2 linked regions of the Leucothrix mucor DSM 2157 genome follow. The protein of the gene in region 2 interacts with the protein of the main gene of each other region in a pairwise test. Links are inferred from orthologs where the notes say so. Each region holds a gene or a part of one and is shown on either strand. Other genes may lie near its edges.

Region 1 (3,277 bases), 1.0 Mb from region 2 along the record:
TCACTGCTGGAGCACGTTTCGCAACGACTGTAGGAGCGCGCTTTATAACTCGTTTAACCGGAGCCTTGGCAACCACTCTTTTAGCAGGCGTTCTGAGAACTGCTCTTGGTGCTGGTGCCTTAGCAACCACGACTGGCTTAGCCTGAGTAGCTCCACCGAATGATGCTTGCTTAGCGGCTACATTTGTTTTTCCAAGTGCTGCAATCGCTAATTTTTTTTCTGCTGCTTGCTTACTACTTAATGTAGCGGATTTCGAGGTAGTGCTTACTGGATTGCTTTTTTTAGCACCTGCCACAAGGTTTTCTTCTTCAACCGGATTTCCTGAGCATGCCGACAAAACCACTGCGATTGCAGCGCACCCAGCAAAGCTACCAACTTGCCTGATTCTTTTCATTGTAATTTCCCTAGCGATTATTAGGTAGTTTTGAGGTACTGCTTACCCAATCACAAGCAGTACCACAACATCACTATCACTACCCCGGACTCCTCCCTGTCCTTTCCATTATGAACAGATTAGATATCCAAATTAGATACCGACAGTGCATTATTTTCTATAAACTCACGGCGAGGTTCTACCAAGTCTCCCATCAGTGTTGAGAACACTTCATCAGCTTGATAAGCGTCTTCGATGGTTACCTGAAGCATGCGACGTGAGGCGGGATCCATAGTGGTCTCCCAAAGTTGGCCCGGATTCATCTCCCCCAGACCCTTGTAGCGTTGAATATTTAATCCCCTTGAGGCTTCTTTCATGAGCCATTGCATCACACCATCAAAGCGCAATACTGGCTCTTTTTTCTCCCCACGCTCAATCCAGGACTCTTCGCTAAGTAAGCCTGCGAGATCTTGATTAAGTTTATTGAGGCGAATGATTTCATCATTTGCAAAGAGCGATTCACCGAACAGTATTGTTGTATCAACCCCATGCATGCGACGGACCAAATGAACGCACCAGCTGCCTTCTTCGGTTGTTTTCATCTCTGACTGATAGTGACGTGTTCCGTTAAATTTATGATTAAGGTCACTACAGACATTCGACATCCATGATTCAACAATAGCCTTATCCAACTGAGCAGAACCTGAATCAGTGAACACCATCGATTGTAATATTTCAAGATCGTAGCGTCTGGCCAATCGCTTAAGGCCATTCATTACATGCGTATAGTCTGCTGCTAAGCGACCTAAGCCCTCGCCTCTAATCGCTGGCGTATGCTCATCTGGATATAAAGCGGCATCTTCAAGCGCGATCTGTAATAGGTGCTGATCCAGCTCCTCATCATCTTTTACGTATTGCTCGCGCTTACCTTTTTTCAGCTTATACAGTGGTGGCTGAGCGATATAGATATGACCACGCAACACCAGCTCATGCATTTGACGATAGAAAAATGTGAGTAGCAAGGTACGGATGTGCGAGCCATCCACGTCGGCATCGGTCATGATAATGATGCGGTGATAACGTAATTTATCTGGATTGAATTCTTCCTTACCGATACCACAGCCCAGCGCTGTGATAAGCGTTCCCACTTCAGCAGATTGCAGCATTTTATCAAAACGGGCTTTTTCAACGTTTAGGATTTTACCCTTCAAAGGAAGGATTGCCTGAGTACGACGGTCACGTCCCTGCTTTGCAGAACCACCCGCCGAGTCTCCCTCCACCAGGTATATTTCAGAAAGCGCCGGATCTTTTTCCTGACAATCTGCCAACTTACCGGGAAGCCCTGCAATGTCTAACGCACCTTTTCGGCGAGTCATCTCACGTGCTTTACGAGCCGCTTCACGTGCGCGTGCTGCATCGATTACCTTGCCAGCAATGATCTTAGCTTCAGTTGGATTTTCCAGCATGAACTCACTTAAGCGCTCACTCATTGCTGACTCAACAATACCTCGAACCTCTGAGGAAACCAGCTTATCTTTTGTTTGAGATGAGAACTTAGGATCAGGTACTTTCACCGATAATACGGCTGTTAAACCTTCACGGGCATCATCCCCACCTGGGGTGATTTTTTCTTTTTTCAGCAGCCCTTCACGCTCTAAGTACTGATTGATAGTACGCGTCAGTGCCGCACGGAATCCCGCCAAATGCGTTCCACCATCGCGCTGTGGAATGTTATTAGTAAAGCAGTAAATGTTTTCCTGATAGGTATCATTCCACTGCAATGCCACTTCAACGCCTACATCATCTTTGCTGGTGCTGATATAAACCGTGTTAGGGTGAATCGCCGTTTTATTGCGATTAAGATGCTGAACGAAAGAACTGATACCACCTTCGTACTCAAAGATGATGGACTCGCCATCACCACGCTCATCCATCAAATTGATGCGGACGCCCGAGTTCAGGAAAGATAATTCCCGAAGGCGCTTGGCCAAAATATCGAAGTTAAATTCTGTAATTGCAAAGATTTCTTTGCTAGGCAGGAAGCGAATTTCAGTTCCGGTTTCTTCCGTCACTTCACCCATCTCAAGGCGATCTAAAGGATCACCTAAATGATATTCCTGGCGATACACATTGCCTTCGCGCTTGATGATCAGGTTCAGCTTATCTGAAAGCGCGTTTACAACCGAAACACCGACTCCGTGAAGACCACCGGATACTTTATAGGAGTTGTCATCAAATTTACCACCAGCATGCAGTACGGTCATAATAACCTCTGCAGCGGAAATCCCTTCGCCTTCATGGATATCTACTGGGATACCACGACCATCATCAGATACCGACACAGAGCCGTCAGTATGGATGATTACCTTGATTTCGGAGCAGTGCCCTGCAAGTGCTTCATCGATCGCGTTATCGACGACCTCGAAGACCATATGGTGTAAACCTGTACCATCATCGGTATCACCGATATACATTCCTGGGCGCTTGCGAACCGCCTCTAAGCCTTTAAGAACTTTAATATTGGAAGAATCGTAGGTTTTCGCGTCCGACATAGAAATATCCTTGTTTTATACTCTCAGGATTATACCACTTTGTCCCTTTTAGAACACGCTAAATGACTGTTTTCATAGCGTTGTAACCTTTCCCCGTTTCACGTGAAACATGCGATCAGTATCTAATAATGGGATCAATTCTGCTTGTGTAGTGGTCAGTAATAATTGCTGCTCAAGACCTCGCAAAGTGGTTAACAATGACTGCTTATTTTCACCATCCAATTCAGCAGCCAGGTCATCAATAGCGATAATCCCTTTGCGTAAATCATCAGGGTCAATACTTCGGCTTTGTGCCAGCAGCATGGCAATGGCAATTAATTTGAGTTGTCCACGAGAAGCACTCTGTTGGGCT
Region 2 (8,390 bases):
ACTTTGCTCACGACCTGCAATCGGGTGAGCAGGCACAAAACACGGTGGGATTTCACCAAACACTTCACGTGCTGCAGCTACAACACTGGCTTTGGAGCTGCCAGCATCGGTAATGATAGCGCCAGGTTCGGTATGCCCTTTGATTGATAGCAGCACAGAGCGCATTGCGCCCATCGGAACGGCCAGCAATATCATGTCTGCGCCTTTAACGGCTTCAACTGGGTCCAGCGTGTAACTATCAACCACGCCCAATTCACAAGCGCGTTTCAAATTGGCTTCATCGCGACTGCAACCAACAATCTGCTCGCAATAGTGTTGCTGCTTTAAAGCCAGAGCCAAAGAACCACCAATTAAGCCAACACCAAATATAGCCAGTTTCTTAATCATTGATTGCGCCTACAGAATGGCTTTGGCGTAAGAGCCAAGCACACGCACGTATTCCGCTTCAGCTTGTAACTCAGCCATGGCAGCCTGCATCGACTCACTCGCAATATGACCGTTTAAGTCCATAAAGAAGAAGTAATCCCAATGCGTATCCGGTGCTGGTCGTGACTCAATGCGAGTCATATCCAAACCGTGGCGCATTAGTGGCTCTAATAGATGATACAAAGCACCCGAGCGGTTATGTGTGGAAATCAGAATCGACGTACGATCGTTGCCACTGGGTGGCACTTCTTCCTTACCAATCACTAAGAAGCGCGTCACGTTATTGGGTGAGTCTTCAATGTGTGGCGATACAATTCCCAAATCATACAATCGAGCTGCGTTTTCACCAGCAATCGCTGCTGCAGTGCTATCTTGCGCAGCCAATCGAGCGGCCTCTGCATTACTAGCAACGGCAATTCTTGCAAGATCAGGGTAATTGCGATCCAACCAATCGCGGCACTGCATCAATGATTGTTCATGTGAATAAATGCGCGTAATACCGCTCATATTGCGGCTTTTACTCATTAAATTCTGGTGAATAGCCAAGTGAATCTCGCCACAAATTTTCAATGGTGAATTAACAAAGCGATCTAAGGTATGGGAGATTATGCCGCCAGTTGAGTTTTCAATTGGCACCACACCATAATCGGCGGTACCTGCTTCAACTTCACGGAACACTTCTGGAATCAGCGCAAATGGCACGGTCGCAACCGCTTGGCCAAAATGCTTCTGTGCGGCTGACTCGGTAAAAGTACCCGGTGGACCCAAATAGGCCACCTTAATCTGCTGCTCTAAAGCCAGACAGGATGAGATAATTTCACGGAAAATAGCCGTAACGCGCTCATCTTGTAGTGGACCTTTATTGGTCTCACTCACACGACGTAAAATTTGTGCTTCACGCTCTGGGCGGTAAAACTTAATATTCTGTTCGCCGGCTTCACGCTTCGTGGTCGCGACTTCTTCAGCACAGTTAGCCCGCGCACTTAAGAGATCTAAAATCTGCGTATCGATCGAATCAATACGCTCACGAATCGCGCCTAATTTTTCGGTGATTTCCTGCTCGATAGCAGCCTGTTCCGGATTCAGCTCGTCACTCATACACTCGTCCGCTCAAACTCTTTCATGAAAGCAATCAGGGCATCGACGCCAGCTTCGGGCATCGCATTATAAATACTCGCGCGCATACCACCCAACAAACGATGTCCTTTCAGATTCACCAATTGATGTGCGGCTGCTTCCTGCATAAAGGCCTGCTCACGTGCCGCATCACCTAATAAGAAGGTGACATTCATCCATGAGCGACTGTCTTTAGCGACCACATTGCGGTAGTAATCAGATTGATCGATGAAGTCGTATAGCTTGCTGGCTTTGCGCTGGTTTAATGCGGCCATCGCATCCAAACCACCCTGCTGCTTTAACCACTCAAACACCAAGCCCGCCAGATACCAACTGTAAGTCGGCGGCGTGTTGTACATCGAATCGTTTTTGGCATAGACCTCATAATCAAACATGGTCGGCGTTGCAGGTCGGGCGTGACCAATCAAATCATCGCGCACAATGACAATGGTTAGGCCTGCGGGCCCGATGTTCTTTTGTGCACCTGCATAAATCAAACCAAACTGACTAACATCCACCGGACGCGCCAGAATATTGGATGACATATCACAAACCAATGGCACGCCATTCGCTTCGGGTACTTGATGGAACTCAACACCAGCGATGGTTTCATTCGCGGTGTAATGCAGATAAGCCGCGTTTTTATCGCATTGCCAATCTGAAAAATCAGGCACTTGCATATAGGACTGCGCTTCACTGCTGGCAGCAACACGAACATCACCCAAAATACGGGCTTCGTTAATTGCTTTCTCAGCCCAAATACCGGTGTCGATATAATCGGCAGAGCCACCGAGCGGCAATAAATTCATTGGCACCATTGCAAACTGGCTAGTCGCGCCACCCTGCATGAACAGGACTTTATAGTTCGCCGGAATCTTCAGCAGTTCACGAAGATCTGCCTCCGCTTTCTCGGCAATACCAATATAGTCTTTACCGCGATGGCTCATTTCCATCACAGACATGCCCGTGCCATGCCAATCCAGCATTTCCTCACGGGCCTGTTCCAGTACGGCTTCCGGCAATACTGCCGGACCCGCACTAAAGTTATAACAGCGGCTCATAAACCATCCTGTTTGATTTGTCTAAACCTACTCGTCACCAGTGTCGTCAGTGCCTGCAGCGGCACTATCGCCTGCATCACTTTGACTATCTGCTTCGTTCGCTGTTGGCGTATCGCTTGCCTCTGGAGTATCGGCTACATCGGCGTCAACCACTAGCTCACCGGACTCAGAAAGTTCGCCTTCTTCAGCGTCCTCTTCTTCGCCAGCCATGCGGGCAATTCGCTCAACCTGTGTTAAACGCTCACCTTTGCTCAGCTTAATCAGCGTCACACCCTGTGTGTTACGACCAGTGATCGATACATTATCAACCGCTGTACGCACCAAAGTACCACCATCAGAAATCAACATGATCTCATCATCGTCAGTAACTTGAACCGCGCCAATCGCCTGACCATTACGCTCAGAAGTCTGGATTGCAATAACACCCATACCACCACGCTTTTGAACAGAGAACTGATCAACTTCAGTACGCTTACCAAAGCCGTATTCTGTTGCCATCAATAAGCGGCCTTCACTAAGAATCAGCAGCGCATTAACCTTCGCGCCCTCTTCCAGCTTAATACCACGTACACCAGCAGCCGTTCTGCCCATGCCACGCACGTCATTTTCATTGAAGCGAATCGCTTTACCATTGCTGGTAAACATCATCACATCACTGTTGCCATCTGTAATGGCAACATCAACCAGTTGATTGTCATCACGCAAGTCGATAGCAATAATTCCGGCTGCACGCTGATTAGAGAATGCCTTCAAATCGGTTTTCTTAACGGTACCGTTTTCAGTGGCCATAAAGATAAATCGATTATCTTCATATTCACGAATAGGCAATACCGCCTGAATCTGTTCGCCCTCTTCTAGTGGCAGCAAATTAATCATCGGCAAGCCACGCGAGTTGCGGCTAGCCATTGGCAATTGATACACCTTCAGCCAGTAGAGCTTTCCACGGCTAGAGAAACACAGAATCGTATCGTGAGTGCTGGCAACGAATAACTTCTCGATAAAGTCTTCATCTTTCATCTTGGTTGCCGCTTTACCGCGACCACCACGACGTTGCGCATGATACACATCCAAGGCTTGGGCTTTTACATAGCCGGCATGAGATAGCGTAACCACCACTTCTTCATCGGGTACCAAATCTTCCATGCCGAGGTTTTCGCCAATCGCATTGATTTGGGTACGGCGCACATCACCGTATTGCTCACGCATTTCTTCCAGCTCTTCACGTATAACCTGAAGCAAACGCTCAGGGTTCGACAGAATATCCAGGAAGTCGATAATGCGGACCAAAATCTCACGGTACTCATCCAGAATCTTATCTTTTTCAAGACCGGTTAAGCGGTGTAAGCGTAATTCCAGAATCGCAGAGACTTGCGCGTCGGATAGCCAGTAGCCATCGTCTTTTAAGCCAAAGCGTGGGTGCAGGTCTTCCGGGCGGGCATCCGAAGAATTACCGCGTGACAGCATTTCCAGCACAATTTCAGCTGACCAAGGCTTCGCCAATAATGCGATACGCGCATCCGCAGGCGTCGCGGAGGACTTAATGGTCGCGATAACTTCATCAATACTGCCTAATGCAACCGCCAGACCTTCTAAAAGATGCGCACGTTCGCGGGCTTTTCTTAACAGGTAAATCGTACGACGCGTGACAACTTCACGGCGGTGACGAATAAACGCCGCCAGAATTTCTTTAAGGTTAAGTAGCTTAGGTAAGCCATCAATCAGCGCGACCATATTGATACCAAAACTGGCTTGCAACTGGGTGTGCTTGTAGAGATTGTTCAGAACGACTTCAGGAACTTCGCCACGCTTCAGGTCAACGACCATCCGCATACCGTCTTTATCCGACTCATCGCGTAGCTCTGAAATACCTTCGATCTTTTTATCTTTAACCAGCTCGGCAATCTTTTCGATCAAACGCGCTTTGTTAACTTGATATGGCAGTTCGGTTACGACAATCTTATCGCGACCGTTTTTATCCTGTTCAAAGTCAGCCACACCACGGATGCGAATACTGCCGCGCCCTGTGTGATAAGCCTGATGAATTCCTTGTGAGCCGTTGATGATACCCGCTGTTGGGAAATCAGGACCGGGGATAAACTCCATCAGGTCGCTAATATCCATTTCAGGATTATTAACCAACGCCAAGCAGCCATTAATGACTTCAGTGAGGTTGTGCGGCGGGATATTCGTTGCCATACCTACCGCAATACCGGAAGAACCGTTGATCAGCAGATTAGGTAAGCGTGTTGGGAATACGGAGGGCTCAGATTCAGAACCATCGTAGTTTTCAATAAAGTCGACCGTCTCTTTATCCAGATCCGCTTGCAAATCGTGCGCCAGGCGCGACATACGCACTTCGGTATAACGCATGGCCGCCGGAGAGTCACCATCCACCGAACCAAAGTTACCTTGACCATCGATCAGCATATAGCGCATGGAGAATGGCTGGGCCATCCGAACCATGGTGTCATAGACTGCGGTATCACCATGAGGGTGATATTTACCGATTACGTCACCGACCACACGGGCCGATTTTTTATATGGCTTGTTCCAGTCGTTATTTAACACGCTCATCGCGTACAGAACACGACGGTGAACAGGCTTGAGACCATCACGCACATCAGGCAAAGCACGCCCAACGATAACGCTCATTGCGTAATCCAAATAGGATTTTCGCATCTCATCTTCTAAATTTATTGGAATAATTTCTTTTGCAAATTCAGCCATAATTATCGTCTACGACACTTCATAAAATACGTCGACGGAAGTATAACAGAATTGTTACACGATGGATTGTTTTGAAAGGCATTTAAGGCAATTTCAATACCTTATCTCAGCGCATAGATTATGGGTTTGCAAACAGGCTTAGTTGGTCCGTGGATAATGAGATTGCAACCGACTCTCCAAGCTCATGATCTGCTAAAGATGAGAGCAACATTTGCACGGTTTCATCGCTAGGTAAGCGCAAAGTATAAAGGTAATAGCCGCCTCTAAAATCTCTGGAAATCAGCGTCGCAGGCACACCATTTTCCTGATCGAGCTGCAAGTACTCAGGGCGAACTAACACCTTGACGGTATCGCCGGATTTGTGACCCGATAAAGACGCCGCTGAGACCGTCCCAATCGCCGTTTTTACCCCATCATCGCTTACCGTGCCCTCTAAGAAATTGCTGCGCCCGATAAAACGTGCCACAAAGGCCGTCTTTGGATGATGATATAAGGTTTGCGCACTCCCCCATTGCAACAACTGACCACCACTGAGCACACCAATCTGATCCGCCATACTAAAGGCTTCATGCTGATCATGCGTCACCATTACCGTCGTAATACCCTCATGCTTTAGAATCTCACGAATCTCTTTGGCCAACACCCCGCGTAACTCCACATCCATACTGGAAAAGGGCTCATCCAATAACAACAAACGTGGCCTAGGTGCCATTGCACGCGCTAATGCCACACGCTGCTGCTGACCACCAGATAATTGATGTGGGTAACGCTCACCAAAGCCTTGCAAGCCAACCAGCTCCAATAATGCCTCCAAGCGTGAACGCTGATCCGCCTCACTTAACTGCCGAATACCGAAGCAAATATTGCGGGCAATACTCAAGTGTGGGAATAAGGCAAAATCCTGAAACACCATGCCGATTTCACGCAGTTCAGTCGCAACACTCTGCTCTGGCGTACTCAGCACGCGGTTACCGGCTTTAATCACACCATGCTGAAGCGGCTCAAAGCCTGCAATCGAGCGCAACAAAGTCGTCTTGCCGCAACCACTAGGGCCAAGCAAACAGGCAATCTTCCCATCTTCGACTTGCAGCGAGATACTTTCCAGTACCTGCTTACCATCGTAACTTAAGCTGACATCTTCCAGTATCAGTTCACTCACTTTGTCTCTCCTGATGGGTTTGCGTGGGCAATTGCGCGGCTCAATAAAATAACAGGCAATATACCTGCCAATACAATCATTAGGGATGGCGCGCCGGCATCCGCCAATCGCTCGTCGGAAGCCATTTCATACGCCCGCAGTGCCAAGGTATTAAAATTAAAGGGACGTAGAATTAAAGTGGCCGGCAGCTCTTTCAGTACATCCACAAAAACCAACAGTAATGCGGTGAGCACGGTGCCTTTCATCAATGGCAAATGGATATAGCGCAATACGCCGAAGGATGACAAACCCAAACTGCGACCCGCCTCATCCATCGAAGGCTTAACCTTGCTAAGCCCTGCATCCACCGCCTGCACAGAGACGGATAAAAAGCGTACGGTATATGCGAAGATCAAAGCAAATAAGGTGCCGGATAACAGCAAACCACTAGAATAATCAAAATTATCCCGCAGCCACTGATCCAGCGTATTATCAAACCAAGCCAGCGGTAATAAAATACCCACGGCAATAATGGTGCCGGGAACGGCATAACCCATTGACGCGAACACGACACTCACAGTCACCAATGGCGTTTTCATAGTGCGCTTGGCATAACTAAGCAGTAGCGCCAAACATACCGCAACCAATGCAGCAGTAGCTGCCAGCCCTAAGCTATTAATTGTCAGGTGGAAAAACTCGGGCGTTAGCGAATATTGAGAGGTGGCAATCGTCCAATACAATAATTGCGCTGCCGGAATAATAAAACCAAAGATCAATGGCAATACGCAAGATAGCGTTGCCCAAAACGCCATCCAGCCACGCAGCTGGTAGCGACGAGGCCGCACATCTTTACTGGAAGTATGATGGAAGCGCGCTTTACGCCGCGAATAGCGCTCCAGCAAAATCAGCATCACGACAAAGCCAAGCAGCATTCCCGATAACTGAGCGGCAGTGGCACTATCATCCATTCCATACCAAGTACGGAAAATACCGGTGGTAAAGGTGTTTAATCCAAAATATTGAACGGTGCCGTAATCGGCTAAGGTCTCCATCAAAGCCAATGAAAGGCCAGTGATAATGGCAGGACGTGCCAGGGGCATTGCTACTCGGTAAAAGCCTTGTAACGGAGAATTCCCTAAAGTACGACTGGCTTCAAGCACGGCAACGGACTGCTCTAAAAATGCAGCGCGCGCCATCATATAAACGTAGGGATATAAAACCAGAGATAGCATGGCGATGGCACCCGGCAGTGAGCGCACTTCAGGAAACCAATAGTCCCCATAGCTCCAACCGAACCAATCACGCAACTGACTTTGCACAGGACCTGCAAAATCTAGAACCCCAGTATAGGTATAAGCAACAATATAGGCCGGGATGGCCAGAGGCAGCAGCAGCATCCATGATAGCAATCGACGCCCGGGGAATTCACAAATCGAGGTCAACCAAGCGGTTATCACCCCCATACTGAGCACACCGACACTCACTCCCAGCATGAGCCACAGGGAGTTCGCAACATAATCAAATAAGAGATTATCGACCAGATGTTGCCAGTTTTCATTAAACGGCTGCAGCAAAAAACTCGTCACCACCAGAACCGGCAGCGACACAATTAGTGCGATCAGTACCACCCACCAGGATCGGGCATTTTTTACCAGTGCTAACAATTCAGCTATCCTACTTAAAAACAAAAACCCTCCGAAGCGATCCGGAGGGTCAATTAATCAGTACAGCAGGAAAAATTACTTCCAGCCGGCGCGATCCATTAATCTTACCGCGTCAGCATTGTTTTCACCTAATTTTGCCAGATTCAATGTGTCTGATTTGAATTCACCCCATGATTTCAGGATATCACTTTGCTTAGCGCCTTCCAGAACTGGGAACTCGCTGTTCACTTCAGCGTACCATGCTTGTGACTCAGGGCT

What was found.
Region 1: the proteins of gyrA (region 2) and gyrB interact in binary tests that used the Escherichia coli proteins (3 or more experiments, as listed by UniProt). The link is inferred for Leucothrix mucor DSM 2157 from one-to-one orthologs.

The regions. Positions count from the first base shown.
Region 1 is NZ_ATTE01000001.1:3,894,673-3,897,949, forward strand. The notes cover bases 220-3,277. They hold gyrB (DNA topoisomerase (ATP-hydrolyzing) subunit B), read right to left. Parts: upstream 2,926-3,277; coding sequence 514-2,925; downstream 220-513. Other genes in these bases: LEUMU_RS26680 (DUF1287 domain-containing protein), read right to left, coding at 220-394; recF (DNA replication/repair protein RecF), read right to left, coding at 2,998-3,277. Outside these bases: more of LEUMU_RS26680, read right to left, coding at 1-219. UniProt on the Escherichia coli protein: DNA gyrase negatively supercoils closed circular double-stranded DNA in an ATP-dependent manner to maintain chromosomes in an underwound state.
Region 2 is NZ_ATTE01000001.1:2,878,198-2,886,587, forward strand. What follows is about bases 2,431-5,725. They hold gyrA (DNA gyrase subunit A), read right to left. Parts: upstream 5,331-5,725; coding sequence 2,631-5,330; downstream 2,431-2,630. Other genes in these bases: serC (3-phosphoserine/phosphohydroxythreonine transaminase), read right to left, coding at 2,431-2,603; LEUMU_RS0113035 (ABC transporter ATP-binding protein), read right to left, coding at 5,449-5,725. Outside these bases: LEUMU_RS0113015 (prephenate dehydrogenase), read right to left, coding at 1-387; pheA (prephenate dehydratase), read right to left, coding at 397-1,524; more of serC, read right to left, coding at 1,521-2,430; more of LEUMU_RS0113035, read right to left, coding at 5,726-6,489; LEUMU_RS0113040 (ABC transporter permease subunit), read right to left, coding at 6,486-8,132; LEUMU_RS0113045 (Fe(3+) ABC transporter substrate-binding protein), read right to left, coding at 8,208-8,390. UniProt on the Escherichia coli protein: A type II topoisomerase that negatively supercoils closed circular double-stranded (ds) DNA in an ATP-dependent manner to maintain chromosomes in an underwound state.